Regions from separate parts of the Rhizobium sp. A22-96 genome, predicted to be linked through region 3. Evidence: predicted binding sites of a transcription regulator. Region 3 holds the regulator's gene; each other region holds the start of a gene.
The links. Region 3 encodes LexA, which represses DNA repair genes until DNA is damaged. Its sites were predicted from a motif close to TGTTCNNNNTGTGTTCNG; they were not measured.
Positions count from the first base shown of each region.

Region 1 (10,045 bases), on a different contig from region 3:
GCCAAGCGCCAATTCGATATTTCGTCGACAATGCTCCACAGGAATTGCACCGCTCTTGTCGTCAGCCCGCGCCTCGCCCATAAAGGCTGTGAATCCGACGCGAATTCAGGACAGGCATGAACGAAGACCAATCAGGGGGCGGGACACGCAGTTTCCGCCTGCACAACAGCAACATTCCGGCCCGTCCCCTCGAACCGGCGCTCTATCTCGTGGCCACCCCCATCGGCAATCTCGGCGATATCACGCTGAGGGCATTGGAGACGCTTGCGGGCGCCGACGTTCTCGCCTGCGAGGACACCCGCGTTACCCGCGTCCTGCTCGATCGCTATGGCATCCAGAACAGGCCCTATGCCTATCATGAGTACAATGCCGATGAGGCCGGCCCTCGTCTGCTGCAGGCGCTGGAAGCCGGTCGTTCGGTGGCGCTGGTCTCCGATGCCGGCACGCCGCTGGTCTCCGACCCTGGCTATCGGCTGGCGGTGCAGGCGATCGAGGCTGGCTACAAGGTCGTTCCCATTCCCGGCGCTTCGGCGCCGCTTGCCGCCCTCGTCGGCTCTGGCCTTCCCAACGACGCCTTCTTCTTTGCCGGTTTCCTGCCGGCCAAGGACAAGGGCAAGCGGGACCGGCTGGCGGAACTTGCCGGCATTCCGGCGACCCTCATTTTCTTTGAATCGCCGCATCGCATCGCCGCTACGCTTGCCTCCGCCGCCGATGTGCTCGGAGTCGAACGCCCCGCCGCCGTCTGCCGGGAGCTCACCAAGACCTTCGAGGAATTCCGCCGCGGCACGCTCGCCGAACTCGCCGCCTTCTATAGCGAGGTCGATAACGTCAAGGGTGAGATCGTCTGGCTCGTCGGGCCGCCGGCCGAAAGCGTGACAGCCGAAGCTGATATCGACGCCATTCTTGCCGACCTCGCAGGCACGATGCCGACGGCAAAGGCGGCAGCGGAAGCCGCCCGCCTGACAGGCCTGCCGCGCAAGGAGCTTTATCAGCGACTGCTCGACATGAAGGAGAGCCATGGCTGAGACAGGCGAGAGGCTGAAGCGGCAGAAGGCGTGGCGACGTGGCCATGTGGCCGAATATCTGGCCGCCGCCTTCCTGCTGCTCAAAGGCTATCGCATCCTGGCCATCCGCCACCGCACCAAACTTGGAGAGATCGATATCGTCGCCCGCAAGGGGGATCTTGCCGTCTTCGTCGAGGTCAAATCGAGGCGGGGGGCGCAAGAGGCGATCGATGCGGTTTCCTTTTCTTCGCAGAAGCGCATCCGCGCCGCCAGCGACCTGTGGCTGGCGCGGCAACCGGATTTTGCCCGTCTGTCGCAGCGCTACGATATCGTCGCCATGCTACCCGGCCGCTGGCCGCAGCATTTTCCGGATGCGTTTTAAGGCTGGCGTTACAGAAACGTCACAAAATCAGCCTATTGCCGGGCCGACATGCGCTTGCAGTCCCCCCACCGGCGCTTCCCATCTCTTTTCGACAGGCCTTATCATGATCCGCAGCACCGTTTCCGCCTCCACCGTTCCCTCGCAGGAGGAGCGCAAGAGCTTCGTCTCGCTGGAGAAATCTCCTGCCGTTCATGCCTCTATCCTGGCATCGCTTGCCTGCATGAACACGGTGCGGGTCGGTGGCGCGGAAGGCAAGGTCGCGGCTCTGTCATTCCCCTTCACCGTTGCGGCCTGGAACCTCGAGCGTTGCTTGTTTCCGGAGGAGACTGCGGCGAAGCTGCGGGCGACAGGCGCGCCGCTGGTTCTGCTTTCCGAGATGGACGATGGCATGGCCCGCACCGAGCAACGTGATCCCACGGCCGTCGTCGCCGGTGAACTCGGTATGAACTATGCCTATGGCGTCGAGTTCCTGGAACTGAGCCTCGGCTCGGAAATCGAGCGTTCCTACTGCCGCGACGATTTCAACGAGAAGGGCTTTCACGGCAACGCCCTGATGGCGTCGGCCGCCCTGAAGGATGCTTTCCTCTTCCGTCTTCCCGGCGAAGCAGTCTGGTTCAATGACAGCAACGAGCAGCCGCGTATCGGCGATCGCTGCGCTGTCGGCGCTATCGTCGAAACCGAAGCCGGACCTTTCGTTGCCGTGTCGGTCCATCTCGAAAGTGTCGCAACTGCTGCATACCGCGAGCGGCAGACGGCGGCGCTGATCGATGCCGTCGAAGCCTTTGCGCCCGGCCTTCCGATCCTGATCGGCGGCGATCTCAACACCGGCAATCACACTGGCGGCGATTTCTCGACCGACACGCTGTTTGCCATGGCCGAGGGCCGTGGCTTCGAATGCCATGGCGGCCCACTCGACCAGACGAGCACACGTCCAAGCCTCATCACCCGCTTTCCCGATCGCGCCATGAAGCTCGACTGGTTTCTGAGCCGGGGTCTGAAAATCAGCGAAAGCCACCTTGTTTCCTCCCTCAATGAAGAGAGCAAACCGCTCTCCGATCACGACATGATCCTCTGCACAATCGAAGGTTTTTCCGCCTGATCCCTGCAATCGTTAAAATGCGCCAGGTTTCATGAACGGCGCCGTTACCCCTTCCATGCGATGGAGATTGAGACGCGCATGGAATTGGGGGATTGCATGGTCTTGAAACTGATGTTGGCGAGCATGGCGGCCTTTGCCGCGCGTGCGGTGCCTGTTGTCGTGGCGATGCCGCCATCGAAGAACTTCGTAGCCGATGCTGCGGGCGCGATGGAAATGAAGCCATCGCCGATCGAACCGTCGTGGATTCTCGCAGGCGAGCCGGTGGCTCGCATCGCCGAACATTCCCGCGGGCAGGACGATGCCGCGCTGACGGCGCTGTGGGACTGCACGGCGGGCGAGTTCCGCTGGTATTTCGGCTGGGATGAAACGGTGATGATCCTCGAAGGCGAGGTGCACATCACCACGGAAGATGGCGTCGAACGCACGCTGACTGCAGGCGACGTCGCCTATTTCGCCGGCGGCACCTGGGCGACATGGCGTATCGATCGCTATCTACGCAAGGTTGCCTTTTTGCGCAAGCCGTTCCCGAAGCCTTTGACCATGGCCTATCGCCTGCGTGATCTCGTCAGGCAGGGCGGCAGCACCCAGGGACTCGCCGCCTGAGTGCGGCGAGCTTTGCCTGAAGCCCTTGAATAGCCGTTGCGTTTGAAGGCGGGCCGACCTACATCTGTCGGCGAATTCGAGCGAGGGCTGACTATGGCGAAGATTAAGAATGTCGCGGTCCAGATGGACCATGTCCGGGGCATCAACATTGCGGGCGACTCGACCTTCGCCATGAGCCTCGAGGCCCAGAACCGCGGCTACAAACTCTTTCACTACACGCCCGAGCGGTTGAGCATGCGCGACGGCGAGGTCTATGCCTCCGTCGAGCCGATGATCCTGCGCGATGTCAAGGGTGACCACTTCGAGCTCGGCGAGCCCGAGCGTGTCGACCTTTCGACCATGGATGTGGTGTTGCTGCGCCAGGATCCCCCCTTCGACATGGCCTATATCACCTCGACGCATCTCTTGGAGCGCATCCATCCGAAGACTCTCGTCGTCAACGATCCGGCCTGGGTGCGCAACTCGCCGGAAAAGATCTTCGTCACCGAATTCGCCGATCTGATGCCGAAGACGCTGATCACCCGCGATGCCGGCGAGATCCGCCGCTTCCGCGAGGAGATGGGCGATATCATTCTGAAGCCGCTCTATGGCAATGGCGGCGCCGGCGTCTTCCATTCGACGCGTGACGACCGCAACCTCTCCTCGCTGCTGGAAATGTTCGGCCAGCTCTTCCGCGAGCCTTTCATCGCCCAGCAATACCTGCCTGACGTGCGCAAGGGCGACAAGCGCATCATCCTCGTCGATGGCGAGGCTGTTGGCGCGATCAACCGCGTGCCGGCCGAGCATGATGCCCGCTCCAATATGCATGTCGGCGGCCGCGCCGAAGCCACCGAGCTGACGGCGCGCGAGCAGGAAATCTGCGCCCGCATCGGCCCGGCTCTGAAGGCCCGAGGCTTCCTTCTCGTCGGCATTGATGTCATCGGCGACTACATGACCGAGATCAACGTCACGTCGCCGACCGGCATCCGCGAAGTGAAGCGCTTCGGCGGTGCCGACATCGCCAGCCTGCTCTGGGATGCGATCGAATCCAAGCGGGCCTGATGGCTGTTTTCGCCGGGGATCGGTGAGAGGTCGTTTGCGCTCGCCGCAACACGAATTATATCGCTATGCCCATGCGGCGGCAGGTCAGGATCACCGCTGACTGCCCGGTCGAGCTGTCATCCGCGATGACGATCGGCACGAAGCCGAAAAGCGGCTTCACGTTGACCATCATGCCGACGTAAGGCCGCTTGTTTACAACGCCGCCATAGCCACCCATGGCGGTGATCGTGCCGCAGACGCTGACATGGCCCTTGCTGTTCTTGGAAGCCGCCATAGGCCCGAAAAGCAGAAGGCCCTCGTAAGGAAGCTGCTCGCGCAAACCCTTTTCCACCGCAGCCGTTTCCTTGGCGCTCAACGAATAGGGAATGCCCCTTTCCAGATTATCCCCGCCATCGATGGACTGGCAGCCGCCGAGAAGTACGGTCATCAGAAGGGATAGCGATATCGCAAGTCTCATAATTTTCCCCCAATTGTAAAAACCGCCCCTTTGTTCTTTTATTGTTCTTGTTTCATTTCATTTTTTCTGCCACGTTGCAACCCATGGTCTGCGGTGAAGAATTAATAGCGGCAAGCGAGTTGGGCGAGGGCAAGGCATGGTGGCGCGCGTCAGTACGGTTGCGTTTCAGGGTATCGAAGGCGTGCCCGTCGAAGTTCAGGTGATGATCGCGCCCGGCAAGGTGCTGATGCACATCGTTGGCCTGCCGGACAAGGCGGTGGCCGAAAGCCGCGAGCGGGTGCAGGCCGCACTCCATGCCTCCGGCCTCGCCCTGCCGCCGAAGAAGGTCACGGTCAATCTCGCGCCGGCCGATCTGCCCAAGGAAGGATCCCATTTCGATCTTGCGATTGCGCTTGGCCTGATGGCGGCGCTCGGCGCCATCCCGGCTGACGCCTTGTCTTCCTACACCGTTATCGGCGAACTCAATCTCGACGGCACGATTGCACCCGTTGCGGGCGCCCTACCGGCTGCGATCGCTGCCAATGCCATGGGCAAGGGGCTGATTTGCCCGTTCGAGAGCGGGCCGGAAGCCGCCTGGGCGGGCAAGGAAATCGATATTCTCGCGCCACGCAGCCTGATCGCGCTTGCCAACCATTTTCGCGGCACCCAGGTGTTGTCACGCCCGGAGCCAGCAGTGCGGGCCACCGCCGCCAACCTGCCAGACCTTGCCGACATCAAGGGGCAGGAGAGCGCAAAGCGGGCATTGGAAGTGGCCGCGGCCGGCGGCCATAATCTGCTCTTCGTCGGCCCGCCCGGTTCCGGCAAGTCGATGCTGGCCTCGCGCCTGCCGTCGATATTGCCGCCGCTGTCGACATCGGAGCTGCTCGAAGTATCGATGATCCACTCCGTTGCCGGCCAGCTTTCGGGCGGCAAGCTCTCCGATCGACGGCCCTACCGTGCGCCGCACCACTCCGCCACCATGGCGGCGCTCGTTGGCGGCGGTCTGCGTGCAAGGCCGGGCGAGGTTTCGCTTGCCCATAACGGCATTCTCTTCCTCGACGAGCTGCCGGAGTTCTCGGCGCAGGCGCTGGATGCGTTGCGCCAGCCGCTGGAAACCGGCGAATGCGTCATCGCCCGCGCGAACCACAGGGTTTCCTACCCCGCCGGCATCCAGTTGATCGCGGCGATGAATCCCTGCCGATGCGGCATGGCCGGCGAGCCGGGGCATACCTGCGCCCGAGGCCCGCGTTGTGTCAGCGATTATCAGGGGCGCATTTCCGGCCCGCTGCTCGATCGCATCGATATCCGCATCGACGTACCGGCCGTTTCCGCCGCCGATCTTATCCGGCCGGCAGCGGCGGAAAGGAGCGCCGATGTGGCACTGCGTGTCGCCCGCGCCCGGGAGCGGCAGCGCGAGCGTTTCGAAACGGCCGGCATGAAGGGCATCCTCACCAATGCCCGCTGCTCAACCTCGATGATCGAAACCATCGCCGAGCCGGACGCAGCTGGCCTGCAATTGCTGCGGGATGCTGCGGAGAAGATGAAGTTCTCGGCCCGTGGCTATCACCGCATCCTCAAGGTGGCGCGGACGCTCGCCGATCTCGACGACAAGCCGACCGTCGGGCGCATCCATCTGGCGGAAGCCATCTCCTATCGCATCGCGGGTGAGCGGTTGACTGCGGCTGCCTGATCTCATGGTGCGGCTGAAGGCGCTCGATTTGGACGCCTGCCACCGAATGCGATAGGACCGTCTGCATCGCTGATCGAATTGGAAGATGTCGTCTCCGCATGAGTGCAGAACTGTCCATTGATCCAGGAACCGGGGCCATTTGCATCGGTGACGCTGTTCGATTCACGGCATCTCAGGATAAATCGAGCGTACTAGCGCTCGCCTCTCAATGGGTTGGTGGATCGCGCGATCTACAGAATGGTTACGAATGGCTGCAACTGCATGGCCTGTCCTTCGGACAACAACCGGCCGGCATCGCGTTATGCTTTCATGATGGCAGGCTGATGAGTGCCCATTGGGGCGTTTCCTTGCCGGGCGCGACGCTGGAAGAGGGCTGGCCGACCCAGCAGGCAATCAACCAGGAGATCAAATTCGTGCGCAAGGTTTTGGTTGCCATGTTCCAGACCGAGTTGACGGATGGCGGGCTTGTGTTTCCATGGGGCACCGTCTGGAGCAGGTTCGACCTGAAAGGCTTCAGTGCCAGCCACGGCGTGCGCTACCATGAGGCTATCGCTTTACCCGAATGAAACAGGGGTGCCGCAGCACCCCTTTCTCAATCAAAATTATGGTTGGCTGTTTCAGCCGCCCAGACCTTCGAACAGCGCCGTCGACAGGTAGCGTTCGGCGAAGGAGGGGATGATGACGACAATGGTCTTGCCTTCGTTTTCCGGGCGCTGGCCCACCTTGATGGCTGCCGTCAGCGCCGCACCGGAAGAGATGCCGACGGGCACGCCTTCGAGCTTCGCCACGAGCCGGGCCTGCTGGAAAGCCTCGTCATTGGAGACGGTGATCACCTCGTCATAGACATGGGTGTCGAGGATCTTCGGCGCGAAGCCGGCGCCGATGCCCTGGATCTTGTGCGGGCCGGGATTGCCGCCGGAAAGAACCGGGGAATCCGTCGGCTCGACGGCGATGACCTTCACGTCGGGCTTGCGGGCCTTCAGCACCTGGCCGACGCCGGTGATCGTGCCTCCCGTTCCGATGCCGGAGACGAAGATATCGACCTTGCCCTCGGTGTCGTTCCAGATTTCCTCAGCCGTCGTCTTGCGATGGATTTCCGGGTTGGCCGGGTTCTCGAACTGCTGCGGGATGATGGCATCCGGCAGCGTCGAGGCCAGTTCCTCGGCCTTGGCGATCGCGCCCTTCATGCCCTTCGGCCCTTCGGTCAGCACCAGTTCGGCGCCGAGCAGCGCCAGCATCTTGCGGCGCTCGATCGACATGGTCTCCGGCATTGTGAGGATCAGCTTGTAACCCTTGGCGGCGGCGGCGAAGGCGAGCGCGATGCCGGTATTGCCGGAGGTCGGCTCGATCAGCACCGTTCTGCCCGGAGCGATCTTGCCCTGAGCTTCCAGGCTCTCGATCATGGCAACGCCGATGCGGTCCTTCACGGAGGCAATCGGATTGAAGAATTCGAGCTTTGCCAGGAGGTTGGCCTTGACGCCCTTTTCCTTTGCCAGCTTGTCGAGACGCACGAGCGGCGTATCGCCGATGGTCTCGGTGATCGAGGCATAGACGCGGCCGCGGCCTGGTTTGCGGGTGTCGGACATGGGTTCTCTCCCTACATTGGAATTATGGAGTGACAATAGGATCAAATGCTTGCGGAAACCAGAGTGCGGGCGTCCTCACCGCTTGCCGCACGTGAGAAAAGAATCTCTCAACTGACTTCTTCAGAGAAGATTTTTTCAGGCCACGCGGGCGGCGATGAAGGCGGCCGTGCCCGCGAGGATGCTTGCCGCGACCCGGTTCAAGATCTGCAGGGCTCGCGGCTTCTTCAGGAATGTGCGGGCTCGCGAGGCAAGCAGCATATAGGGGACGAGAACGACAAGCAGTACGACGAAGGTTGCCGCCAGCAACATCGCATATTCGCGCAGGCCGATGCTGCCGATATCGATCAGCGTCGGCACCAGCGCGACGTAGAAGAGCATGGTCTTCGGATTGCCGAGCGTCACCAGCAGGCCCGAGAGAAAAGACATGCCGGCGCTATTGGATTTCTTTGCCGCGATATCGGCTGCCAGCAAACCGGCCGTCCATAGTTTCCAGGCGATATAGCCGAGATAGAGCGCACCGGCGATCTTGATGACGATGAACACCTCGGTGAAGGCCTGCGCCACAAAGGCAAGGCCGAGGATGACGGCCGTTAGGTAGATCGTGTCGCCGAGCACGAGGCCGAGGCCCATGAAAAAGGTCTCGCGAAAGCCGGAGCCAAGCGCACGCGCCACGATCGCCGTAATGCCAGGGCCGGGAATTGCCGCAGCAATGAAGAGAGCGCCGCAATAGGCGAGCAGGGATGCAAGCGTCATGGCAATTTCCTCCTCAGATGGTGTTTGCTCTAACGCACCACCCTTGCGTTTTCAAGCGATTGCGCTGGCGCTGCGAACAGATTACCAAGGGGTTAACGGCGCGTCGAAACTGCTTTGCCCAAGGATATCATGTCTTCTGCATTGCTCCTGATCGATCTTCAAAATTCCATCCTGACCGGCCTTGGCGCTCCGGGTCGGCAGCCGGCCATCGATGCTGCGCTGGAAGCGGTTGTCGCCAAGCTGGCGGGCTTGAAACACAGGGCACGCGCTGCCGGCATTCCGGCCTTCATCGTCCAGCACGACGGCAATCCGGGCCATCGGTTAGTGAAGCGCAGCGAAGGTTGGCAGTTGCGCCGGGAGATCGCACCCGAAGCCGGCGATGTCGTGGTGCACAAGACGAGCTGCGATTCCTTCTTCGAAACCGATCTTGAGGCGAAGCTGCGTGCCCGCGGCATTACCCGTCTTTTCATCGGCGGCTGCATGACGCAATTCTGCGTCGATACGACGGCACGCCGCGCCGTTTCGCTCGGTTTCGACGTCTCGCTGATCTCGGATGGGCACACCACGGCGGATATGGGCAAGTTGGCTTTCGAAGAGATTGTCTCCCATCACAATATGCTGCTTGACGGTTTCGACGCCGGGCCGCATGAAATCAGGCTGATCGCATCCACCGAAATTCTTTTCTGACGCCTTCCCGCCCGGAGCTCCCCGATGCCGCACGTGACCAGCATGATCGCCTTTGCCCTGATAGCGCTCGGCATGGTGCTGACGCCCGGGCCGAACATGATCTATCTGGTATCGCGATCAATCTCGCAGGGACCAGCGGCAGGCTTGATCTCGCTCGGCGGCGTCGCTTGCGGCTTTATCTTCTACATGCTGTCAGCCGCGCTCGGCATCACCGCCTTCGTTCTTGCCGTGCCCTTCGCTTATGACGCGCTGCGGCTGGCGGGTGCGGCCTATCTCGGCTGGCTTGCCTGGAATGCGCTGAAGCCCGGCGGCCGCTCCGCCTTTCAGGTGCGCGAGCTGCCGAAAGACAGCACGCGCCGGCTTTTCTCCATGGGGCTGGTGACCAGCCTGCTGAACCCGAAGGTCGCGGTGCTTTATCTTTCGCTGTTGCCGCAGTTCATCGATCCCGCCGCCGGCAGCGTCTTTACGCAATCGCTCTTTCTCGGCTTCGCGCAGATCATCATCAGCGTGACGTTCAATGCCATGTTCGCGCTAAGTGCCGGCTGGATCGCGATGTTTCTCACCCGGCGCCCATCTTTCGCGCTGGTGCAGCGATGGCTGATGGGTACCGTGTTGGCAGGGCTTGCCGTCCGCATGGCGTTTGAGGCGCAACGCTGATGCGAAACGTGGCGCAAACCGTCACCGCCGGCCTTTTGGCACTCGCCTCGTTCGCAAGCGTCGCGCCACTCGCTTCGGCGGCGGAGACTGGCACGCAAACAATCGTC
Region 1 is NZ_JBNWDQ010000005.1:240,867-250,911, forward strand. It holds gene rsmI (16S rRNA (cytidine(1402)-2'-O)-methyltransferase) at 117-1,025, shown strand; gene ACQZ6F_RS22680 (YraN family protein) at 1,018-1,386, shown strand; gene ACQZ6F_RS22685 (endonuclease/exonuclease/phosphatase family protein) at 1,490-2,485, shown strand; gene ACQZ6F_RS22690 (cupin domain-containing protein) at 2,582-3,088, shown strand; gene gshB (glutathione synthase) at 3,182-4,129, shown strand; gene ACQZ6F_RS22700 (hypothetical protein) at 4,185-4,586, opposite strand; gene ACQZ6F_RS22705 (YifB family Mg chelatase-like AAA ATPase) at 4,723-6,255, shown strand; gene ACQZ6F_RS22710 (hypothetical protein) at 6,354-6,821, shown strand; gene cysK (cysteine synthase A) at 6,873-7,841, opposite strand; gene ACQZ6F_RS22720 (LysE family translocator) at 7,977-8,594, opposite strand; gene ACQZ6F_RS22725 (cysteine hydrolase family protein) at 8,724-9,281, shown strand; gene ACQZ6F_RS22730 (LysE family translocator) at 9,306-9,938, shown strand; gene ACQZ6F_RS22735 (hypothetical protein) at 9,938-10,045, shown strand, end outside.
Region 1: ACQZ6F_RS22705 (YifB family Mg chelatase-like AAA ATPase) is a predicted target of LexA. The motif match lies at 4,618-4,635, and genes of this name have one in related genera.

Region 2 (10,045 bases), on a different contig from region 3:
GTTCGCCGGGCAAACCGGCATCATCCGGATAGTCGACCTGCATGAAATAAAGCCCGTCCGGTGGGGCTACCGGGCCGCATGCCTTGCGGTCCCGCGCCTCAAGAGCGGCGCGCACGTCGTCGGGCGTCCACTTGCCCTCGCCGGCCAGCTTCAACGTTCCAGCGAAGGAGCGGATCTGATTGTGGAGGAAGCTCTGCGCCGTCGCGCGGATCTCGATCAACTCGCCGCTGCGCGTGACATCGAGCCGGTCGAGCGTGCGCACCGGGCTGTTTGCCTGGCAATGTGCCGAGCGGAATGTCGTGAAATCGTGCCGGCCGACAAGCGTCTGCGCGGCGGCATGCATGGCCTCGTGGTCCATTTCCTTCGGCACCCACCAGGCGCGCCCGGCCTCCAACGCCAGGGGCGCACGACGGGTGATGATGCGATAGAGATAATGGCGGCGCATAGCCGAAAAACGCGCGTCAAAGCGAGCGTCGACTTCGGCAACATCAAGAATGGCAACGCGCTCGCCCGCAAGCCTCAAATGCGCATTCACCGCCTTGCACAGGGTAAAGGGCTCCCACTCCTTGGCAAGGTCGGCATGCATGACCTGGCCCATGGCATGGACGCCGGAATCGGTGCGTCCCGCCCCACGGATGGAAACCGTCTCCCCCGTCAGCGACAGGATGGCGCCTTCGATTGCGCCTTGTACCGAGCGACCGTTGGTTTGACGCTGCCAGCCGACATAGGGCGTGCCGTCATATTCGACGGTCATTCTGTAGCGCGGCATCAGGCCGGCTCCGAAGCAAGCACGGTGCCCGGCGCAATCGGCGTTCCGCGCAGGAAATCGGCCGATGCCAGCAGCTTGCCGCCGGCCTTCTGCAGCTTCGTCAGTCTGACAGCACCTAGAGCGCAGGCAATGACGAGATCGTCCGTCAGCACAGTGCCGGCAACTCCGCTGCCTTCGGCCAGTTCCGAGCCGAGCACCTTGATGCGCTCCGGCCGACCGGCAATCTCGGCCTCGAACCAGGCCCCAGGGAAAGGCGAGAGACCGCGGATGTGATTATGAACATCGGCCGCAGGCTTACCGAAATCGATGCGCGTCTCGCCCTTGTCGATCTTTGCGGCATAAAGCACGCCGTCGGCCGGCTGGGCGCTCAGTGGCAGCTCGCCGTGCTCCAGCTTGTTCATCGCCTCGGCCATGGCCTTCGCGCCGACAAGCATCAGCCTGTCGTGGAGCTCGCCCGCAGTCATCGTCTCGCCGATCTCGACCTCGCGCGTCAGGGCGACGGGGCCGGTGTCGAGGCCCTTGTCCATCTTCATCACCATCATGCCCGTCTTGCTGTCGCCGGCCATGATCGCCCGCTGGATTGGCGCGGCTCCGCGCCAGCGCGGTAGCAGCGAAGCATGGCCGTTGTAGCAGCCGAGCCGCGTGCCGGTCAGAATGGCCTCAGGCAGCAGCAGGCCATAAGCGACGACCACGGCAACATCGGCATCCAAATCGCGAAACCGCTGGCGCTCGTCTGGATCCTTGAAATTCACAGGCGTGAACACCGGCAGGCCGAGCAATTCAGCGGCCTGATGCACCGGCGATTTCTGCAGGTCCAGCCCCCGCCGCCCACCGGGGCGCGGCGGCTGCGTATAGACGGCACGAACCCTGTGGCCCGCATCGATCAGCGACCGCAATGTCGGCACGGAGAATTCGGGCGTTCCCATGAAAATGATGTTGAGCGACATGCGATCCATCCGGCTGAGATATCAGGTTTCGTGTGACTGGCGCCGAAAACGCTGCGCGTTGTCAGGGGTCAACAGGTTAGCCGTCTTCAAACGGGTTTATGAGCTTGAGATCAAGCCCTTCGAAATCTTTTGTATTGCGCGTCGCCAATGTGGCGCCATGCGCGAGACAGATGGCAGCGATCATGGCGTCCTTCGTTTCCATCCGCCGCCCCATTTTGTGCCGCAGGGCAGAAACTATTCCATACTGATGCGCCGCACTGCTGGAAAATCCAAGGACACGGCCGGAAAATTCGGCCTCTATCGCCTCCAACTGAGCAATCAACGCGGCCTTACGCTTTCCCTCGGCCAAGAGCTCCAGACCGAAGCGAATCTCACCTATCGTAACCGTCGTCACGAAAATGGTCTCGGCGGCGAAACCATCGAGCCATGACAATATCCGATCGCTATACAACCGCCCTTGAAGTTCGGACACGACGTTGGTGTCGAGCACAATCATCTGAAGTATCCCAAGGAACGATCACTCAAACCGCGGCGGTTCGCGATCAGGTGCGTGCCGGAAGGCGGCAATTGCATCGATCTCTTCTTCGCTCAGTTTCTCACCGCCGAGAATGGTTCTCAGCCGCTGCCCTGCGGAACTGTTGGAATCCTGCTGGCGTCCAAGCGACTGGCGCAACAGATCAATCGCCTCGTCGGATAGACTGCGGCCATGCCGATTGGCATTCGCCTGCAATTGCTTCTTCAGCGTGTCATCGATGCCGCGCAGCAAAAGATCGCTCATGGGCGCCTCCATTTGATATCAATGATATCATAGGCGCTGCAGCCCAATCTTTCAATGACTCGAGATCAGAGAGCCTTCGCCTTGGCGGCCTTGGTGAACTTCTTGATCACCATTTCGCGCTTCAGGCGGGAGATATAGTCGATGAACAGCACGCCGTTCAGATGGTCGATTTCGTGCTGCACGCAGGTTGCGAGCAGGCCGTCGGCTTCTGTCAGCTGTTCCTTGCCGTCGCGATCGAGATGCTTGACGGTGACCCGGGCCGGCCGCTCTACTTCCGCATAGTAATCGGGAATGGACAGGCAGCCTTCCTCGTAGACCGAACGTTCGTCCGAAGAGGTGACGATTTCCGGGTTGATGAAAACCAGCGGCTTCTTTTCTTCGCCTTCGCGCGATACGTCGATGACAAGCATCCGGCGCGCAACGCCGATCTGGACGGCGGCAAGGCCAATGCCCGGCGCGTCATACATGGTTTCCAGCATATCGTCAGCGAGGCGCTGCGTTTCGGCATCGATGCGCTCGATCGGCTTGGAAGCCTGGCGGAGCAGCGGATCGGGTAAAATGATGAGTGGCTTGATCGTCATGACGTTTCCCATAACGCATCTTTTACTGCGATGGAATCGCCAAGATGGGCGTATCGAGGTGTTTTTTCACCGACGACGCATCGGATCTGACTAAACGGCCGAAAAATCTTGTTCACGTTTTGATCTAGCTATTCATGATGTTTTTGTTATGGTGTCCGTAAGAATTCCACGAGCATACTCGGTTCCATGTCCTTCATCCTCTTCGGCCAAGCCATCTCCGCGATCCAGGTTCTGACCGGCCTCGTCATCCTGCTCGTGATCGCCGTCCTCGTTCTTCTGATGCGCGGTCGCGGACGATCTGAGGACGACATGCTGGAATCAGAGCACAACATGGCAACGCTTTTGCGGGCGCAGGCGGAGATGCAGGGCCGGCTCGCGACCATGGCCGAGGTGTTCGGCTCGCGGCAGGCGGAGCTCAACCAGGCCATCGGCCAGCGCCTGGACGGCATGTCGCAACGGGTCACCGCGACGATCGGCGAACAGACGCGCTCGACGCACGAGAACCTGCGCCGGCTGCAGGAACGGCTTGCCGTCATCGATACGGCCCAGACCAATATCCAATCACTGGCAAAGGACGTCGTCGGCCTGCAGGCCATCCTCTCCAACAAGCAGACGCGCGGCGCCTTCGGCCAGGCGCGCATGGAGACCATCATCGCCGACGGGTTGCCGATGGGCGCTTATTCCTTCCAGCCGACGCTTTCGAACGGCTCGCGGCCCGACTGCACCATCCGAATGCCGAACGGCTCGCCGCCGCTGGTCATCGATGCCAAGTTTCCGCTCGAAGCCTGGAATGCCATTCGCGCCGCGGCGAGCCCCGAGCAGGGCAAGATTGCCGCGCAGCAATTCCGCCGAGATCTGGAACTGCATATCCGCGATATCTCGGAGAAGTATCTTATTCCGAGCGAAACCCAGGATACCGCCTTTCTGTTCGTGCCCTCGGAATCGATCTTCGCGGAGATCCACGAGAATTTCGAAGCGATCGTGCAGAAGGCGCAGCGCTCGCGCATCGTCATCGTCTCACCATCGCTGCTGATGCTGTCGATCCAGGTCATCCAGGCGGTGCTGAAGGACCAGCGCATGCGCGAGCAGGCGCATGTCATCCAGAGCGAAGTGGCGCATCTGATGGACGATCTCTCGCGCCTGGACGAACGGGTGCGCAAGCTCCAGGGACATTTCGCCATGGCGCAGAAGGATGTCGACATGATCGTCACCTCTGCCGATAAGCTGGCAAGGCGTGGCGAGAGGATAGAAGCGCTGGAATTCGAGACCGCGAAAGAGCCGACAAAGGCGCGTGCGGAGGACAGACCGAAGCCGATCGACAACCGTACCAGCCAACTCAAGCTGAGAGTAGTTGACGAGGACTGATCGCTTCGGGCAGTGTCGCGCGAAATCGGCGCGTGATCCCAAAAGACATAGGGCAGCCTTCGGGTGGGATCATGCACAACTCGCAGGGCAGGATACCGCATGATCACCATTTTCGGCTCCATCAACATGGACCTCATCGCCACGACAGACCGTCTGCCGAAGCCGGGCGAAACCGTCGCCGGCAACGGCTTTTCCACGGCCGCCGGCGGCAAGGGCGCCAATCAGGCGCTGGCCGCGCGCCGCGCCGGCGCAACGGTGCGCATGAGCGGTGCTGTGGGCAATGATGGCTTTGCTGCACCTGCGCTCGAGCTGCTCGATGCTGCCGGCACCGACCTTTCCACCACCCGCCGCGTTTCGGAACCGACCGGCACGGCCCTGATCCTGGTGGGTGGCGACGGTGAAAACATGATCGCCGTCGTTCCTGGCGCCAATGGCACGAATACCGCCGAAGACGCCGCCGCCGCCGTCGCGGCGCTGAACCCCGGCGATACGCTGATGCTGCAGTTCGAAATTCCGGTCGACGCCGTCGAGACGGCATTGAACGCGGCGAAGGCCAAGGGTGTGCGCACGGTACTCAATCTCGCGCCGCTGATCCCGGAAGCGGAACGCCTCGGCAGGCTCGCCGATATCGTTATCGCCAACGAGACCGAATTCGAGAGGCTGGCTGGCCAGGACAACATGTCGGCCGCCGAACGCGAAACTGCTCTTGTCCGCCTGCACGGCGAAACCGGTCAGACGCTGATCGTGACGCTTGGCGGCGACGGCGTCATCGCCATCCGCGACGGCGAGCTTTCCAGTGCCAAGGGCCTCGTGATCGAGCCTGTCGATACCGTCGGTGCGGGCGATACGTTCTGCGGTTATTTTGCCGCAAGCCTCGACGAGGGCCTGGATTTTCATGCCAGCCTGCGCCGCGCCGCAGTCGCCGGTTCGCTCGCCTGCCTCAAGGCGGGCGCGCAGCCGTCCATTCCCGTTGCCAGCGAAGTCGCCGAACGGCTTTAAACTCAACAAATCGTAGGCATCTCGAAGCGCAATTAATTAAATTTTTGCGCTTCCATATCATTCTCCTCTGGCCTGGCGTGCATGGCCTTGCGGCTGCGGCAGGAATTCTCACGGCGGCCCCATGACAGGGCCATCCTGCGCCGACTTTGCATCTGGATAATGCCTATCCGACGCATCGCTTTTTCGAGGAAATGATGTTCATCTTTCGTATGAAGTCGCTTGCGGCCAAGCTCATCTTGGTCACGGGGCTAGCGATCGCACTTGTTTTGCTGGTTTCCAATTTTCTATTGATTTCCCAGACCCGCGATCGCGTCCAGACCCTGACGATGGATCAGGCCAATACCGAGGCCAAGTCCATTTCCAATGAGATTGCCGCCAATATCGGCGAGATGGCCAGCGCCGCGCGCTCCATGGCCGCCATCATCGGCCGTGGCCACGAGGGCCACACTTTCGACCGCAAGGGTATCATCAACATCCTCAAGGCGAATGTCGAACAAAACGCTTTTGCCTTCGGCAGCTGGTTCTGCGAGCAGCTCGGCGCCTTCGACGGCAAGACAATGGAGCTTGCCAACAACAAGGACCAGGGCGTCAACGACAAGGGTGCCTTTACCCCCTATTGGTCGAAGACCAAGGATGGCGGCATCCAGTTCTCCACCTTCAACAATGATTATACGGCTCCATGGTGGAAGCTCGCCGCCGATAGCGGCAAGGGTTCGATCACTCCGCCCTATATGGCCGAAGGCACCGACGTTCCCACGACCATGAGCTCGATCGCCTACCCCGTGATGTCTGGTGGCAAGATGATCGGCGTCGCGGGCGTCGATATCTCTCTCGCCTCGCTTTCCACGAAGCTGCAGAAGCTGCAGCCGTTCGGCTCCGGCCGCGTGCTGTTGGTTTCCCAGGACAACAAGTGGCTGGTCGCACCGACAGCCGCCCTTTTGATGAAGGACTATAATGGTGCCGGCGCCGATACCATCAAGGCGGCACTCACCTCTTCCTCCGCAAGCATCATGAAAAACCTTTCGGATGACGGTGGCGAAGAATTCGACCGCGTCGTCTATCCCTTTGCGGTTCCGGGCCTCAACGCCACATGGGTCGTGCTCATCGACGTGCCGCATAGCGCAATCGCAGCGCCTGTGCGCGACCAGACCTATACGATGATCGTCGCCGGCATCCTGGTGCTCATCGCCGTCATGCTGGCCCTCTACGCCGCCGTTCGCGGCTTCGTACAGAAGCCGCTTGCGGGTCTTGTAGCGAGCGTCAACGGCCTCAGCGCCGGCAACTACGCAGAACCGGTCTCCGGTCAGGCGCGGGCCGACGAAGTCGGTTCGGTTGCCAAGGCATTGGAAGGCTTCCGTTTCGCGCTTGCCGACACCAAGCGCCTCGAAGGCGAAGCCAATGATCAGCGCCTGGCGGCCGAAGGCGAACGTCGCCGCTCAGAGACCGAACGAAACGACAGCGTCACCTTGCAGCGCCACATCGTCGGCATTCTCGGCCACAGTCTGGCGGAGCTTTCGAAGGGTAATCTCAGCCATCGGATCACCGACGACTTCCCCGGCGAATACGCTCAGCTCAAGCAGGATTTCAACGCGGCCCTGATCAGCCTCGAAGAGACCGTCCAAACCGTCAATGCCAGCGTCGGCAATATCGGCAGCGGTACCGGCGAGATCAGCACCAGCGCCTCGGATCTTGCCCGGCGCACGGAGCAGCAGGCGGCAAGCCTAGAAGAGACCGCGGCAGCCCTCAACGAGCTCACCGCGCAGGTGAACTCGAGTGCTGAAAATGCGCGGACAGCGGCAAGCAGCGTCAACGCTGCCTCCCAGGATGCCGAGCACTCCGGCGAGATTGTCCAGAAGGCCATCGCCTCCATGCATGGCATCGAGCAGTCGTCCCAGGAAGTCTCGCGCATCATCAGCGTGATCGATGAGATCGCCTTCCAGACAAACCTTCTCGCCCTCAATGCCGGCGTCGAAGCTGCCCGTGCAGGTGATGCCGGCAAGGGCTTTGCCGTCGTCGCCCAGGAAGTGCGCGAACTGGCTCAGCGCTCGGCCAATGCGGCCAAGGAAATCAAGACGCTGATCAATACGTCGGCGGGGCAGGTCAAGGAAGGCGTCGATCTCGTCGGCCGCGCCGGCAACGCGCTGCACAAGATCGCCCAGCAGGTGATGGAGATCAACGGCCTCATCCGCCAGATCTCCGCCTCCGCAAGCGAGCAGGCGGTCGGCTTGAAGGAAATCAACTCAGCCATGAACCAGATGGACCAGGTGACGCAGCAGAATGCCGCGATGGTCGAGGAGACCACGGCCTCCAGCGTCACACTTGCTGAAGAAGCACAGAGCCTGAAGACCCTGGTGGCACGCTTCCGCACCACGCGCAGCGTACAGGACAATGCCGGAGCACTGAGGGCAACGGCCCAGCAGATGCGGGCGCCTGTTTCTGCCCGCAGAGTTGCCTCACCTGCGGCAGCGCCGGCACGCAAGGCCATTCCCCAGACGCAGGGTGCCAATGCCCTGGCACAGGATGACTGGGAAGAATTCTGAGCCGGCTTAACAGTTTAAACGACAAAAGGGGCCGCCGGATCACTCCGGCGGCCCCTTTTCTGTATTCACCTGTCAGATGCGGGCGAAACGCTCTGTCAGCAGCGCGAAGAAGCCATCGGCATCAACATCGCGCATGACCTTGGCATTGTGCTTGCGCTCGGTAACATGCCACCAATCCACCACCGTCATGCCGACGGTCAGCTCCGATGTCACCTCGATCTCGACATTGCAATTGCGGCCCTTGAATAGCTCGGGCTTGAGGAGATAGGCGATGACCGTCGGATCGTGCAGCGGGCCGCCGTCCGAGCCATATTTTTCGATATCGAAGCGCTCGAAGAATTCCAGCATTTCGACCATGGCCTTGGCCGGCGGGGTGCCGACGGCAGCGATGCGGGCAACACGGTCCTTGCGCGTCAGCAGCTTGTGGGTGACGTCGAGCGGCATCATGACGATCGGCACGCCGGAGCGGAAGACGACATCGGCCGCTTCCGGGTCGACATAGATGTTGAACTCGGCAGCCGGCGTGATGTTGCCGCCTTCGAAGAAACCGCCGCCCATCATCACCAGTTCGCGCACGCGGCCGGCAATCTCAGGCGCCTTCTGGAAGGCCAGCGCGATATTGGTCAATGGGCCGAGCGTGCAGAGCGTGACAGTTCCCTCTGGCTCGCTGCGCAGCGTGTCGATGATGAAATCGACCGCATGGCCCGGCTGCAATTCCATGGTGGGCTCGGCCAGAGCAGGACCATCAAGGCCGGTCTTGCCGTGAACGTGCTCGGCGGTCACCAGCTTGCGCTTGATCGGCGCGTCGGCGCCGGCGAACACCTTCACATCGCGACGATTGCAAAGCTCGCAGACGATACGGGCATTGCGGCTCGTCAACCGCAGCGGCACGTTTCCGGCGACGGTGGTGATACCGAGGACATCGATCTCTTCGCGGCTGCCGAAGGCGAGAAAGATCGCCGCGGCATCATCCTGACCAGGGTCGGTATCGATAATGATTTTTCTAGGTTCGGTCATGTTTGTAATTTTCCTCCGGACAGATCGAGAGGCTTTGTCGCGAGTTCGGTCCGGCTTTGTCAAGCGCTGCCTCGCCTTGTCACAAACGATTCATCCGCAGCGGATTTTGATCTCGCAGATGCGAAGAGATGATGCCTTGCACTCATCGGCGCGTACTCCCATATTAGAGACAACCGGGTGCTGAAGATCAGGTCCGGAACGGTCGCTTGCTACCCAAGGACTTTGAGACGATGAGCCGGATGACTCCCTTTGCCAGCCCGCTGCTTCTGGGCTTCGATACTATGGAAAAGACGCTTGAGCGAATTTCCAAAACCAGTGACGGCTATCCTCCCTACAATATCGAGCGCATGGGTGCCGATCGCCTTTCGGGCGAGCCGGAGCGTTTGCGCATCACGCTGGCGGTGGCGGGTTTCTCCGAGGACGAGCTCGATGTCAGCACCGAGGAAAACCAGTTGCTGATCCGCGGACGTCAGGTTGAACAAAGCGAGCGCGACTATCTTTATCGTGGCATTGCGGCCCGGCAATTCCAGCGCGTCTTTGTCCTTGCCGACGGCATGCAAGTGCTTGGCGCAGCACTGAAGAATGGCTTGCTCTCGGTCGATCTCATTCGGCCCGAACCGGATCGTATGGTAAAGAAAATTAACATTTCGGTCTCACAGTAGGACAACGGCTTAATGCCGTTGGTCCCTCATACTGGAGGTACGAATATGCTTTTGAAAGAAGCTAACGCCCGCCTGACGCAATCCGAGCTTGCCAATATCGGCACCGGCGAGGTTGCCTACATCAGAAAGATGGATTGCAACGAAGTCTCCCGTTGCTTTCCCGAAGCTCCCGATATCGACCCGGACGTCGATCTATGGGCGCTTTTCGGTGCCGACGGCACGCCGATACTGCTGACGGACAACCGTTCCAGCACCTTCTATCGCGCCGCCGAAGATGAACTGAAGACGGTCAGCCTGCACTGACCATAGACGCCGCTCAACGGTGAGGCTCACCGTTTGCAAGGACCGCGCCGACCGGCCCAGCCGCGGCGCATGCGCATGATCCAG
Region 2 is NZ_JBNWDQ010000005.1:339,934-349,978, reverse strand. It holds gene truA (tRNA pseudouridine(38-40) synthase TruA) at 1-769, opposite strand, end outside; gene fmt (methionyl-tRNA formyltransferase) at 769-1,716, opposite strand; gene ACQZ6F_RS23225 (PIN domain-containing protein) at 1,793-2,212, opposite strand; gene ACQZ6F_RS23220 (FitA-like ribbon-helix-helix domain-containing protein) at 2,234-2,494, opposite strand; gene def (peptide deformylase) at 2,560-3,075, opposite strand; gene ACQZ6F_RS23210 (DNA recombination protein RmuC) at 3,262-4,440, shown strand; gene ACQZ6F_RS23205 (ribokinase) at 4,540-5,439, shown strand; gene ACQZ6F_RS23200 (methyl-accepting chemotaxis protein) at 5,634-7,979, shown strand; gene ACQZ6F_RS23195 (nucleoside hydrolase) at 8,052-8,996, opposite strand; gene ACQZ6F_RS23190 (Hsp20 family protein) at 9,227-9,658, shown strand; gene ACQZ6F_RS23185 (BQ00720 family protein) at 9,704-9,961, shown strand.
Region 2: ACQZ6F_RS23210 (DNA recombination protein RmuC) is a predicted target of LexA. The motif match lies at 3,185-3,202, and genes of this name have one in related genera.

Region 3 (10,045 bases):
TGCAAATGGTCATCCGTTTGATCGAGGCCGGTGGCGTCCGCGTCGTCGGCGCGCATGAAATCGCGCCCGATCTCTTGGCAACTACCGGGCCGCTCGGCCGTCACGCACCATCCGCGGAGGATCTGCGCGATATCGCGCAAGGTGCCAAGGCTGCCGATGCGTTGGGGTTGCTGGATGTCGGCCAGGGTGCGGTCAGTGTCGGCGGTCGTGTCGTTGCGCTGGAAGGTGCCGAGGGCACGGACAGAATGATCGAGCGTGTGGCCGGCTTACGTGCTGAAGGGCGTATATCGCAGCGCCGTCGCGGCGTACTGGTCAAGCTCTGCAAACCGCAGCAGGATGTGCGTGCCGATCTGCCGTCCATCGGCGTTTCCACCGTGCTGAATGCCAAAAAGGCAGGGCTTGCTGGCGTCGCAGTGGAGGCGGGCAGGGCACTGGTTCTCGAGCGTGAAGCGGTGATTGCAGCGGCGGACGAGGCAGGCATTTTCGTTTGCGGTATCGACCGCGGATTAAGCGCGGAGGGCTTCATGTGAGCGGTGTGGCACCACTGAAGCTCGCCGTCGTCGCCGGCGAAGTCTCTGGCGATCTGTTGGGCGGCGATCTCGTTGCGGCGTTGAAGCGGCGCTATGAAGGCCCCGTGGAATTGGTTGGCGTCGGCGGCGAGGCGCTGGAAGCCCAGGGGCTGCATTCGCTGTTCGATTATTCCGAGCTCTCGATCATGGGTTTCATCCAGGTGATCAAGCAACTGCCGAAGTTGCTCGCTCGCATTCGCCAGACGGCCGATGCCATTATCGCCGCCAAGCCCGACGTGCTTCTTATCATCGACAGCCCGGATTTCACGCATCGCGTCGCCAAGAGGGTGCGCAAGGCATTGCCCACCGTTCCGATCGTCAACTACGTCTGCCCCAGCGTCTGGGCGTGGAAGGAGTATCGGGCGCAAAAGATGCTTGCCTATGTCGATCACGTGCTGGCGGTTCTGCCATTCGAGCCGGAAGCGATGCAGCGCCTCGGTGGTCCGGCGACCACCTATGTTGGCCACCGCCTGACCGTGGATGCCAATCTGCTGGAGACGCGCCAACAGCGTGCTTTGCGCGGTGCCGTCGCCGCCGACACCCCGATGACTGTTCTCCTTCTCCCGGGGTCGCGCGGTTCCGAAATCCGCCAGCTCCTTCCAGTCTTTGAGCGGGCTACCGAAGAACTTAGTCGGCGAAATAATGCAGTTCGCTACCTGCTTCCGACAGTCCCGAAGCAGGAAACTCTCGTGCGCTCGCTCCTGGAAAGCTGGACCGTCAAACCGGAAATCCTTGTCGGTCAGCATGCAAAATGGCAGGCCTTCGCGCAGGCGGATGCCGCCATGGCCGCATCGGGCACGGTGATTCTGGAACTGGGCCTGGCCAGCGTTCCGGTGGTTTCGACCTACAAAACGGAGTGGCTGGCGAGATTCGTGATGTCGCGCATCAAGGTGTGGTCGGCCGCCCTGCCGAACCTGATTGCCGACTATGCCGTAGTCCCGGAACTTATCAACGACGTCCTGCGTCCCGGCCTGTTGGCGCGTTACATGGAGCGCCTGTCGAATGATACGCGCGAGCGCGCGGCGATGCTCGCGGGCTACGATCTGGTCTGGCAACGGATGCAGACAGAGGAGCCGCCGGGCGACAAGGCTGCGGCGATCATTCTGGACGTTTTGTCCCATAAAAAAACCGGTCATTTCTGACCGGTTTTTTGTTTTCAATGCCAAAGCTTAGCGCTTGGAGACCGGAACATATTCGCGCAGCGGTGCGCCGGTGTAGAGCTGGCGCGGACGGCCGATACGCTGATGCGGATCCTCGATCATCTCGTTCCACTGAGCGATCCAGCCGACGGTACGGGCGAGAGCGAACAGCACGGTGAACATGGTCGTGGGGAAGCCCAGAGCCTTCAGCGTAATGCCGGAGTAGAAGTCGACGTTCGGATAGAGCTTCTTCTCGATGAAATATTCATCGGTAAGCGCGATGCGCTCCAGCTCGATCGCGATATCCAGCAGCGGATCGTCCTTGATACCGAGTTCGCCGAGAACTTCGTGCGCCGTCTTCTGCATGATCTTGGCGCGCGGGTCGTAGTTCTTGTAGACGCGATGGCCGAAGCCCATCAGGCGGAACGGATCGTTCTTGTCCTTGGCGCGGGCAATGTATTCCGGAATACGATCAACGGAGCCGATTTCGCTGAGCATGTTGAGCGCTGCTTCGTTGGCGCCGCCATGAGCTGGGCCCCAGAGGCAGGCAATGCCGGCAGCGATACAGGCAAACGGATTGGCACCTGAAGAGCCGGCGAGACGGACCGTCGAGGTCGACGCATTCTGCTCATGGTCCGCATGCAGGATGAAGATGCGGTCCATGGCGCGTGCGAGCACCGGATTGACCACATATTCTTCGCAGGGAACCGCGAAACACATGCGCAGAAAGTTCGATGCGTAGTCGAGATCGTTCTTCGGATAAACGAAGGGCTGGCCGATATGATACTTGTAGGCCATTGCGGCAAGCGTCGGCATCTTCGCGATCATGCGAAGACTCGCGACCATGCGCTGATGCGGATCGGTGATGTCGGTCGAGTCGTGATAGAAGGCCGACAGCGCGCCAACGCAGCCGCACATGACGGCCATCGGATGCGCATCGCGGCGGAAGCCGGTGAAGAAGCGCGACATCTGCTCATGCACCATGGTGTGGTGCACGACGCGATGGTCGAAGTCCTTCTTCTGTGCTGCCGTCGGCAATTCGCCGTAAAGAAGCAGATAGCAAACTTCGAGAAAATCGCCGTGTTCGGCCAGCTGATCGATCGGATAGCCGCGGTGCAGCAGAACGCCTTCGTCGCCATCAATATAGGTGATGCTCGACTCGCAAGACGCCGTCGAGGTGAAGCCGGGATCGTAGGTGAAAGTGGAGGTGTTCTTATAAAGGGCACCAATATCAATGACACTCGGGCCGATGGTTCCGGTTTTGACCGGCAGATCCACCGTCTTCTCACCCCAAGTTAGTTTCGCGCTTTGTTCCGTCATGCTGATCCTCCAAGATTTGGCGGGATTGACGCCATAAAAAGCGCCAAAAGGTTAAGCGACTAACGACTAGCTATATGATCCAGAGCCTAATGCCAAGTTATCCTAATGCCGAATTGTGCATTGCAGTATCAACTTTTGGGCACTGCGGTAGCCTGTTTGATCGCGCCGTTCCGGTAAATAGCGCAAATCGGTGACAGATTTGTCGATTTCGGTTGAAATCACCTGATGGTGACGGCAAAAATCGCGCGAAAGCTGTAGTTTTGCGTGGGGCAGGCGCTCAATGCCTAATTTAGAGGCACCGGAACAGCAGGAAGATGGCCGGGACCTTGTTCTGCCTTCGCAGCATCGCCACGCTATTGCCTCATTCGCCCCTCGTGCGAAGACTGGACGACGTCAACGAACGCAAGATCAGGCGCGCCTGTTCGCACAGCTCTACCTGGCCCTCGGTCATGGCCGAGCTGCCATAGGAAGACTGATCGAAGAGGAAGCGGCGCATGGTCGCGCCATCCTGTTCGCACCAATCTATATGGGGCTGGGCTCGATATTTTGGTTCAAGGTCGATAGCGATCCGCCTTCGCAAGCGGTCCTGGTGGCACTGCTGCTTTTGACGGGTGCCTTTCTGTTTAAGCGTGATGCGGGCCGTCTGTTCCGACATGCCCTCTTTGCCGGCATGCTGATGAGTCTGGGCGTGGCTCTGGCGCAATGGGAAAGCTGGCGGGCATCGACAGTGATGCTCGATTCGGCAGTGACGACAACCGTTACTGGTCGGGTCGAAAGGCGTGAATCCTATGACAACGGCCGTTGGAGATATGTCGTCAAAGTCGATGGAACGGAAAAGCCGGCCATTCGAAGAGCGCCGGAACGCGTCACTATCTTCGTCCGAAAACAGGCAGAGCCATTCAACCTGGGTGATCGGATCCAGGGCAGGGCGCGGTTAACCCCGCCGGCAGGCCCGGCCTTGCCGCGCCTCAACGATTTCGCATTCAGCTCCTATTTCAATGGAATTGGCGCGAACGGCTTCGCCTACGGCACCCCGGAATTATTGTCACCAGATGGTGATATCACAAAAGAGTCGTTGCTCGATCAGGCGGATATCTGGCTCGCCGGCCTGCGTAACAGCATAGGCGACAGGATCAGGAGAACCTTGCCAGGTGACACCGGTGCGTTTGCAGCCGCGCTTGTCACCGATGAGAGACGAGCGATTTCAGATGAAACGACCGAGGCGCTGCGAACCGCAGGCCTGACGCATATCATCGCCATTTCAGGCTTGAACATGGCGCTATCGGCGGGCATTTTCTATATCGGCCTGCGTTATCTCTTCAGTCTGTTTCCTGGTGTCGCGCAGGCCTGGCCAACCAAGAAGGTGGCCGCGTTTGGTGCGCTGCTCACCGTGACAGCCTATTACCTCATTTCCGGTTTCGGCGTGTCTGCAGAACGCGCCTTCATCATGATGGCGATCATGCTGGTTGCCGTGCTCTTCGACCGGCCATCGATCAGCCTGCGAAATGTAGCGCTTTCGGCAATCGTGATCCTCATTCTGTCTCCATCGCAAGTGCTGGGGCCGAGTTTCCAGATGTCCTATGCCGCGACGCTGGCGCTGGTGTCGGGCTATACGCTGTGGAAGCGGCGGCAGCATCGCGAAAGCATATTTTCGCGCTCCAGGCTCCTCAGCCCGCTGCTCTTCGTCTCTCGTTTTTTCGGCGGCGTGTTGTCGACATCCTTCGTCGGCGGTGCTTCGACGGCGATTTTCTCGATCGAGCATTTTCACCGACTGGCGACATACGGGCTTGCCGCAAATCTCGCCGCCATGCCGATCGTCTCGTTCATTGTCATGCCGTTCGGTATGATGGCCATGTTGCTGATGCCGCTTGGCCTTGATGCGCCATTCTGGAAAGTCACCGGTGAGGGACTGGAACTGGTCATCCTGATCGCCAAGACCGTGGCGGGCTGGGGAGGCGATATCACCTTTGGCCGTCAAGCGGGCTGGCTCATGCCGACTTTCATAGCCGGCTTCCTGATCATGACCATGTTGCGGACCCGCCTGCGCCATGTCGGGCTGCTGCTGTTGCTCTCAGCGATCGGTGCAGCAACATTCAGTTCCGGCGTGCCGAAGCCGGATCTGATGATTTCCGAAGATGGCGCTCTGGTCGCGTTGCGACAGGACTACATCTTGGCAACGAACCGCGAAAGACCGCAGGCTTTTATCTTCGAGCAATGGCAGAAGGCGCTGGTGGCAGCAGAACACCAACCGCCAACCATTCTTCCGGCCGACAGCCGGCTCCCTCATGTCAGCAAAGCAGATCGCCGCCGGCGGTTAAGCACGGAGGAACAAAACGCAGTGCGCAAGGCAATGGAGGAAGCGCTCGATCAGACGATGCAGGGAAGCTTTGCCTGCCAGAAGGGTGCATGGTGTGTCGCAATGCTTGAAAACGGCGCAATGCTCGTCACCATCGAGGACGCAGCCTATCTACCGCCTGCTTGCGATACCGCAAATATCGTCGTTACGCCGATAAAACTGCGTCTCGATCGCTGCCGCTCCGGAGCAATGCTTTTCACCGGCGCTACATTGAGGCGAACCGGCTCGGTCGAAATGAATTTCGACTCGGACACGCCTATCATCTCCACAGCTTTCGACAATCCGCAACGCCCATGGATGCGGCACCGAACCTATGATTGGCGCACCGGAACCTATGGTGTGCCAATCCGTTCTGCGTCACCAGTCAATGATAGCGGCGAATGAGGCCGACAAGCTTGCCCTGGACCTTGACGCGATCCGGCCCGAATATGCGTGTTTCATATGCCGGATTGGCGGCTTCTAGAGCGATGGAAGCGCCCTTGCGGCGAAACCGCTTCAACGTTGCTTCTTCGTCATCCACAAGGGCGACAACAATGTCACCGGGATTGGCAGTCGTCGAATTGCGGATGATGACGGTATCGCCGTCAAAAATGCCGGCATCGATCATCGAATCGCCCCGCACTTCCAAGGCATAATGTTCGCCCGAACCGAGCATATCGGCGGGAACGGTTATTTCATGGGTATTGTTCTGGATGGCCGAGATCGGAACGCCGGCTGCGATGCGGCCCATGACGGGCACCGACACCGAACTGTTCTGGTCGTCATTGGCCACCTTTGGGGGAGCAGGCGGCGCGACCGGCTGTGGCTTGCCAAGACTGCCTTCGATGACGCTCGGTGAAAAGCCGCGGCGCGGCTGCAGGCTGGGATTGTAGGCATCCGGCAGCTTGATGACTTCGAGCGCTCTTGCCCGGTTCGGCAGGCGACGGATGAAGCCTCGCTCTTCCAAAGCCGTGATCAAACGGTGAATGCCGGACTTGGATGCAAGATCCAATGCGTCCTTCATTTCATCGAAAGATGGTGGAACGCCGGACTCCTTCATCCGTTCGTGAATGAAGAGAAGCAGTTCCTGCTGCTTGCGCGTCAACATCGTCTTGGAACCCCAGAATCAAGAGAAACGTCGTGAAACAAATCCAGAACGGACACTATATGTTCCATATGTGTTCCGCAAGTACTTAAATTTCGGTAAAGCTTTGCCCTGTCAGTTAGATATTTAAAATTATCGAATGGATCGTGGCGCGGCGGCGAATGGTTATATCGGTGCTAACATAACGATAAATATGGGAAAACGCCGCTGGATGCGCAGACGGAGTGGTTTTGAGTTTAAGTCACCTATCTGAAGCATGGCTGAAATCTAGCTTGTACCGAGAAGGTTCGGCTGCTGTCGAGAAACAGTCATTGTCCAGCATCATCGCTGCGCTGCTTTGGCCTTGAATTGGACCGTGGATCGGCGCAAACCTGCCGCAGCAGAAAATCGGAGACGCCATGACTTCGTTGCCGCATCCGCTGGATCATCTTGTGTTGCCGACGGTCAATATCGCATCGGCGCGTGAACGCCTTGGCAGGCTTGGCTTTACGGTGGCTCCGGATGCGCGCCATCCCTTTGGCACCGAGAACGCATGCGTCTTCTTTGCCGACAAGACCTATCTGGAGCCCCTCGGGGTCACATCTCTGGAGCAGTGTGAAAAGAGCATCGAGGACGGCAATGTCTTCGTCGCTCGTGATCAGGCCTATCGGTTTCGAATGGGTGAAGACGGGTTCTCCGGAGTGGTTTTCGGCACGAACGACGCTGTCGCTGACGACGAACGTTTCAAGGCCGGCATGATCTCCGCCGGACGGATGCTGGATTTTTCGAGGCCGATGAAGATGCCGGATGGCACGGAAACCCAGGCGGGTTTCCGTCTTGCCTTTGCCGCCGATCTGCGTGCGCCCGATTTCCTGGCCTTCTGCTGCCAGCGCATCAATCCGTCGCCCGCCGATCGCAGCGTGCTGGAGCGCCATGAAAATGCTGTCACCGGCATTGCGCGGGTGGCGATATCGACGACCAAACCCGCCGCGTACCGCTCGTTTTTCGAGGAGATCATAGGTGACCCCAGGATATCCGAGCATTCCTTCGGGCTGACAATCCGGGCTGCCAATGCCGACATCGATCTCCTGACGCCGGAAGGCATGGAGGCGTTTTACGATTTGCGGGTCGGCAAGGACGATCCGGGGCTTCGAGCCCGCGCAATCCTTTTCAAAACACGCGATCTTTCCGTGACATCGTCGCATTTCGCTGCTAACGGCGTCACCTACACGCGTAAGAACAATCGTATATTGGCAAAGCTGGCGCCCGCAGCGGGCGCTCTTTTCGCCTTCGAGGAGATAGCATGAGCACGAATTCGGAAGTGATCGTCGGCGAGGGAGCGTCCAAGGTTCTGTTTTCCAACACTGCCAAGCTGTCGCTGATCGCCGGCCCCTGCCAGATGGAGAGCCGCGAGCATGCCTTCATGGTGGCCGGCGTGCTGAAGGAACTCTGCGACAAGCTCGGCATCGGCCTTGTCTATAAATCCTCCTATGACAAGGCGAACCGCACCTCGCTCTCCGGCAAGCGCGGTATCGGCATCGAGAAGGGATTGGAAATTTTTGCCGATCTCAAGAAGGAATATGGCTTTCCGGTGCTGACCGATATTCACACCGAGGAACAATGCGCCGTTGTCGCCAAGACGGTTGATATCCTGCAGATCCCGGCCTTCCTTTCGCGCCAGACCGACCTGCTGGTCGCCGCCGCCAAGACCGGCCGCGTCGTCAACGTCAAGAAGGGCCAGTTCCTGGCGCCCTGGGACATGAAGAACGTCCTTGCCAAGCTGAATGAAAGCGGCAACCCGAATATCCTCCTCTGCGAGCGTGGCGCCTCCTTCGGTTATAACACGCTCGTCTCGGACATGCGCTCGCTGCCGATCATGGCGGCAATGGGTGCGCCTGTCATTTTCGATGCCACCCACTCCGTGCAGCAGCCGGGCGGGCAGGGCGGCTCGACTGGCGGCGATCGCCGATTCGTAGAGACGCTGGCGCGCGCCGCAGTTGCCGTTGGCGTTGCCGGCGTCTTCGTCGAGACGCACGAAGATCCGGACAATGCGCCCTCGGACGGCCCGAACATGGTCTATCTGAAGGATATGCCAAGGCTTCTGGAGAAGCTTCTGGCCTTCGACGCCATCGCCAAGGCCTGAGAAATCACAGGCATTCAACAGGCTGACATGATTTTGCGTTACGGGGCCTGAAGGAGTGTCAAATCGGGAGGCGGAGCGGCATTGTAATTTCCGCGTCTTCGATTAAGACCATTTCAATCGATTTATAAACCAGCGAGCAGGAAGCTATCATGACCGCAATCACCGACATTATCGCCCGCGAGATTCTCGACAGCCGTGGCAATCCCACCGTCGAAGTCGATGTCTACCTCGAAGACGGCAGCATGGGCCGCGCGGCGGTTCCGTCGGGTGCGTCTACCGGTGCGCACGAAGCCGTCGAGCTTCGCGATGGCGGCACGCGCTACCATGGCAAGGGTGTTGAGAAGGCTGTCGAGGCCGTCAATTCGGAAATCTTCGACGCGATCGGCGGCATGGACGCTGAAAACCAGATCCAGCTCGACGACATCATGATCGAGCTTGACGGTACGCCGAACAAGTCCCGCATTGGCGCCAACGCCATCCTCGGCGTATCGCTCGCCGTCGCCAAGGCCGCAGCCCAGAGCGCCAACCTGCCGCTCTACCGTTATGTCGGCGGCGCTCATGCCCGCTTGCTGCCGGTTCCGATGATGAACATCATCAACGGCGGCGCTCATGCCGACAACCCGATCGATTTCCAGGAATTCATGATCCTGCCAATCGGCGCCGAAACGTTCCGCGATGCCGTGCGCATGGGCTCGGAAGTTTTCCACGTCCTCAAGAAGGAACTGGCCTCCCAGGGCCACAACACCAATGTCGGTGACGAAGGCGGCTTTGCACCGGGCCTGTCGAGCGCTCCTGCTGCCCTCGATTTCATCATGAAGTCGATCGAAAAGGCTGGCTACAAGCCTGGCGAAGAAATTGCGCTTGGCCTCGATTGCGCCTCGACCGAGTTCTTCAAGGACGGCAAGTACGTGCTGGAAGGCGAAGGCCGCACGCTGGAATCCGGCGCGATGGCTGAATACCTCGCGGAACTCGCCGCCAAGTACCCGATTGTCTCGATCGAAGACGGCATGGCTGAAGACGACTGGGAAGGCTGGAAGACGCTCACCGACCTGATCGGCAAGAAGACGCAGCTCGTCGGCGACGACCTGTTCGTCACCAACTCCGCTCGCCTGCGCGATGGCATCCGCATGGGCGTCGCCAACTCGATCCTCGTCAAGGTCAACCAGATCGGTTCGCTGACCGAAACCCTCGACGCCGTCGAAACTGCGCACAAGGCCAACTACACAGCCGTCATGTCGCACCGCTCTGGCGAAACCGAAGACTCCACGATCGCCGATCTCGCGGTTGCCACCAACTGCGGTCAGATCAAGACCGGCTCGCTGTCGCGCTCCGACCGTCTTGCCAAGTACAACCAGCTGATCCGCATCGAAGAAGGTCTCGGCCCACAGGCAAAATATGCCGGCCGCTCCATTCTTCGCGCCTGATACTCGGGCAGCGTGATCCCCGGGGATCTAC
Region 3 is NZ_JBNWDQ010000003.1:897,224-907,268, forward strand. It holds gene ACQZ6F_RS17190 (LpxI family protein) at 1-530, shown strand, start outside; gene lpxB (lipid-A-disaccharide synthase) at 527-1,711, shown strand; gene gltA (citrate synthase) at 1,739-3,028, opposite strand; gene ACQZ6F_RS17205 (ComEC/Rec2 family competence protein) at 3,555-5,768, shown strand; gene lexA (transcriptional repressor LexA) at 5,749-6,471, opposite strand; gene ACQZ6F_RS17215 (VOC family protein) at 6,867-7,754, shown strand; gene kdsA (3-deoxy-8-phosphooctulonate synthase) at 7,751-8,590, shown strand; gene eno (phosphopyruvate hydratase) at 8,740-10,014, shown strand.